One region of the Vogesella amnigena genome, then DNA from elsewhere that is predicted to be linked to it. Evidence: predicted binding sites of a transcription regulator. Region 1 holds the regulator's gene; the other holds the start of a gene.
The links. Region 1 encodes sigma-54, which starts transcription at its own class of promoters, with help from an activator protein. Its sites were predicted from a motif close to CTGGCACGCTTCATGCTT; they were not measured.

Region 1 (2,200 bases):
CGTGCTGGCTACCCGCCCGCGTTTCATCCTGCTGGATGAACCATTCGCTGGCGTGGACCCGATCGCGGTGATCGACATCCAGAAGATCATTTCCTTCCTCAAGGAACGCGGTATCGGCGTGCTGATTACCGACCACAACGTGCGCGAGACGCTGCGCATCTGCGACCGTGCCTACATCATCTCCGAGGGGCGCGTGCTGGCATCCGGCCTGCCCACCGAGCTGGTCAGCAACGAACAGGTGCGCCAGGTCTACCTGGGCGAGCACTTCCACTTGTAAAGCGGCATGAAACAGACACTGCAACTCAAAGTCAGCCAGCACCTGACCCTGACCCCGCAATTGCAGCAGTCGATCAAGCTGTTGCAAATGTCCACCCAGGATCTTTCCACCGAGCTGGAACGCTACCTGCTGGAAAACCCGCTGCTGGAACGCGCCGATAGCGATGGCCCGGCCGAGCACGAGCAGCAGGCAGCGGCGGCCAGCGACACTCCCGCCGACAGCAGCAGTAGCGAGGAAGCGCCGCGTGAACGCGAGCGCGAGGAAATGGACCTCAGCGACTGGGGCAGCGGCGGTGGCGGCAGCGGCAGCCGCGATGACGACGACGAATTCGACCCCATCCTCAACACCCCCTGTCGCCCCACCCTGCGCGAGCACCTGGCAGCTCAGATCGGCGAACGTCCGCTGAGCCGCCGCGACAGCGCGCTGCTCACCCTGCTGATCGACGAGCTGGACGAAGACGGCTACCTCACCACCCCGCTGGACGAGTTTGCCGCCAGCCTGCCGCTGGAACTGGACATCGATACCGACGAGCTGGAGTACCTGCGCAAGCTGCTGCTGCAGTTCGAGCCGGTAGGGCTGGGCAGCCGCGACCTGGCCGAATTCCTGCAGCTGCAGTTGGCCGCATTGCCGGCTACTGCCCCATCACGCGAGCTGGCGCTGACGCTGGTGCGCGAACACCTGGCCCTGCTGGGCAACCGTGACTACGTGCGGCTAAAGAAGCTGCTGGCCGTTGGCGAAGCCGAACTGCGCGCGGCCCACCAGCTGATAGCCACCCTGCGACCGCGGCCAACCAGTGGCTTCGACCAGGGCGATACCCACTACGTGGTGCCGGATATCCATGTGATTCGGCGCAACGGTCGCTGGATTGCCCAGCTCAACCGTGGTGCCTTGCCGAAACTGCAGGTAAATCAACTGTATGCCGGCATGCTGCAGCAGCGAGACAGCAGCCACAACCTGGGCGGGCAACTGCAGGAGGCGCGCTGGCTGGTAAAAAACATCCAGCAGCGGTTTGACACTATTCTGAAAGTGTCGGAAGCTATCGTTGACAGGCAACAGGCGTTCTTTGAACACGGCGAAGTGGCCATGCGCCCATTGATTCTGCGCGATATCGCGGATGAACTCGGGCTGCATGAGTCGACGATTTCCAGGGTAACCACCCAGAAGTATCTGCTGTGCAGTCGAGGCCTGTTCGAGCTCAAATACTTCTTCGGCAATGCGCTGGAAACCGATAGCGGTGGCGAATGTTCCGCCACGGCGATCAAGGCGCACATCCGCCAGATCATCGATGCTGAAGACAGCAAGAAACCGCTGTCCGACAGTGCCATCGCCGACCGTCTCACGGCACAGGGCATACAGGTTGCCAGGCGCACCGTAGCCAAGTATCGTGAAGCTATGCAGATACCGCCAGTTAACCTTCGCAAAGCACTTTAACAACGAGTGCGAAGAAACCCCGGTACGGCCAGCCCGACCGTGCCGTTCACAGAAGGAGTCAGGGTATGAACCTCAAAATTACCGGTCTACACCTCGAAGTTACCCCGTCCCTGCGCGAGTTCATCGAGAGCAAACTGGAACGCATCACCCGCCATGTCGATAACGTGATCGGCATCACCGTGACGCTGTCCGTGGATAAACTGGTACAAAAAGCGGAGGTCAATGTGCATCTGGCAGGCAAGGACATTCACGTGGAGGCAACCGATGCCGACATGTACGCCGCCATCGATGCCCTGATGGACAAACTGGACCGTCAGGTACTCAAGTTCAAGGAAAAACAGGGGGAACATCGTAGCGCAGCGCCGCAGGCCAATGCCGCCGACGCCGCCCTGTAAATCAGGATGACAGCAAGATGACAACGGGAGCCACAGGCTCCCGTTTTTGCTGGCCACAACCACCCGCGTTGCTATGGAAAATGCCGGACTCAGCGTA
Region 2 (2,200 bases), on a different contig from region 1:
GATGTGAAGAGCATCGTGGTGCCGCCGCCGCTGATGGTGGCGGCGCTGCGTGCCGGACAGATGGATGGCTACTGCGCCGGCGAGCCGTGGCACAGCCTGGGCGCGGCCGAGGGCGTGGGCTTCACCATTGCCAGCAGCGGCGACATCTGGCCGGATCATCCGGAAAAGGTGCTGGGCTGCACCGCCGACTGGGCCGCGGCCAACCCTGACGCCGCCCGCGCGCTGATCGCCGCGCTGCTGGATGCCTCGCGCTTTGTCGATGATGTGCGCAACCGCGCCCAGGTGGCGCAGCTGCTGGCGGAGCGCGCAGGGCTGCCGCTGCCGGCCGGGGTGCTCAATGCCGGCCTGTCCGGCACTTGCGTGGCCGGTGGGCTGAAGTGCTTTGACGATGGGCGGGTGAACTATCCCTATCTGTCCGACGGCATGTGGTTTCTCACCCAGTACCGGCGCTGGGGCCTGCTGCGCGAGGAACCGGATTACCTGGGCATCGCCCGTCGCATCAACCAGCAGGCGCTGTACCAGCAGGGGGCGGAGCTGGCCGGGGTGGCGCTGCCGGCCAGCAGCATGCGCAGCAGCCGGCTGATCGACGGCGTGGTGTGGGACGGCCGCGACCCGGCCGGCTATGCCGCCGCATTTGCCGTGCAGGGCGGCATGGCCGCGGGCAACGTGGCGCTGACGCGCTAATGCGCTGAAACTACGCCATGCCTTGTTGCAGGGCATGGCTGCGGCACTTCGGTGCGGCGCTGCACCATTGGCAGCCCGCTACTGTCGCCAGCAGGGCGATTGCAGCCTGTTTCGGCAGGCACGGTGTTTGCTCAGTATCCCTTGCAGCTTTGGCAGCCAATGGCGGCCGCCGAAGCCGGACAAAGAGGTCCGTCGCGCAGCCAGCCGGCTGTGGGCGGACCTTTTTGCTTTTCAGGCGATGAAGGCAAGGGAGCAAAGACATGACCAAGGATTTCTGGAAGTCGGGGCATACCCCCACGCTGCTGATGGCGTTCCTGTATTTCGATTTCAGTTTCATGGTGTGGTACATCCTGGGGCCGCTGGCGATCCAGATCGCCGATGCGCTGCAGCTGTCGGCACAGCAGCGCGGCCTGATGGTGGCCACGCCGATTCTGGCCGGCGCCATCCTGCGCTTCGGCATGGGGCTGGTGGTGGACAAGCTGTCGGCCAAGACCGCGGGCATCGTGGGCCAGCTGGTGGTAATGGCGGCGCTGGGTACGGCCTGGATGTTCGGCATCCACAGCTTTGGCCAGGCCTTGCTGCTGGGGCTGTTCCTCGGCGTGGCCGGTGCCTCGTTCGCGGTGGCGCTGCCGCTGGCCTCGCAGTGGTACCCGCCACAGCACCAGGGTACCGCCATGGGCATTGCCGGCGCCGGTAACTCCGGCACCGTGCTGGCCGCGCTGCTGGCGCCAGGGTTGGCCGCAGCCTTTGGCTGGGAAAACGTGTTCGGCATGGCCATTCTGCCGCTGGGCGTGGTGTTCGTGCTGTTCTGCCTGTTCGCCAAAAACGCGCCGCAGCGCCCGGCCCCCAAGGCCATGGCCGACTACCTGCGCGTGCTGGGCGACAAGGATAGCTGGTGGTTCATGTTCTTCTACTGCGTGACCTTTGGCGGCTTTGCCGGCCTGGCCAGCGCCTTGCCCGGCTACTTCCACGACCAGTACGGCCTGAACGCGGTAACTGCCGGCTACTACACCGCCGCCTGCGTGTTCGCCGGCTCGATGATGCGCCCGCTGGGCGGCGCGCTGGCCGACCGCATCGGCGGTATCCGCACCCTGCTGGTGGTGTACACCGTGGCGGCGCTGCTGCTGGCGGTGGTGGGCATCAATGTGCCGCAGGTGCAGCTGGCACTGGCGCTGTTCGTGGGTGCCATGCTGGCGCTGGGCTGCGGTAACGGTGCGGTGTTCCAGCTGGTGCCGCAGCGCTTTCGCAAGGAAATCGGCGTGATGACCGGCCTGATCGGCATGGCCGGCGGCATTGGCGGCTTCCTGCTGGCAGCCGGCCTGGGCCTGGTCAAGCAGCACACCGGCAACTACCAGCTGGGGCTGTGGCTGTTCGCCAGTCTGGGCCTGGTGGCCTGGGTGGGCCTGTATGCGGTGAAACTGCGCTGGCGCACTACCTGGGGCGCTTCCAGCATTACCGCGGCGCGGGTGTGAGGGTAGGGAGTAGGAGGGTCTAAGCGCGCAGCGCCTGATCCCCA

Region 2: the regulator sigma-54 is predicted to act here: its motif matches at 800-817, upstream of ACFOKJ_RS07970 (nitrate/nitrite transporter).

What each region holds. Positions count from the first base shown of each region.
Region 1 is NZ_JBHRYH010000023.1:26,439-28,638, forward strand. It holds gene lptB (LPS export ABC transporter ATP-binding protein) at 1-277, shown strand, start outside; gene ACFOKJ_RS11760 (RNA polymerase factor sigma-54) at 284-1,708, shown strand; gene hpf (ribosome hibernation-promoting factor, HPF/YfiA family) at 1,774-2,103, shown strand.
Region 2 is NZ_JBHRYH010000017.1:155,778-157,977, reverse strand. It holds gene ACFOKJ_RS07975 (CmpA/NrtA family ABC transporter substrate-binding protein) at 1-684, shown strand, start outside; gene ACFOKJ_RS07970 (nitrate/nitrite transporter) at 945-2,156, shown strand.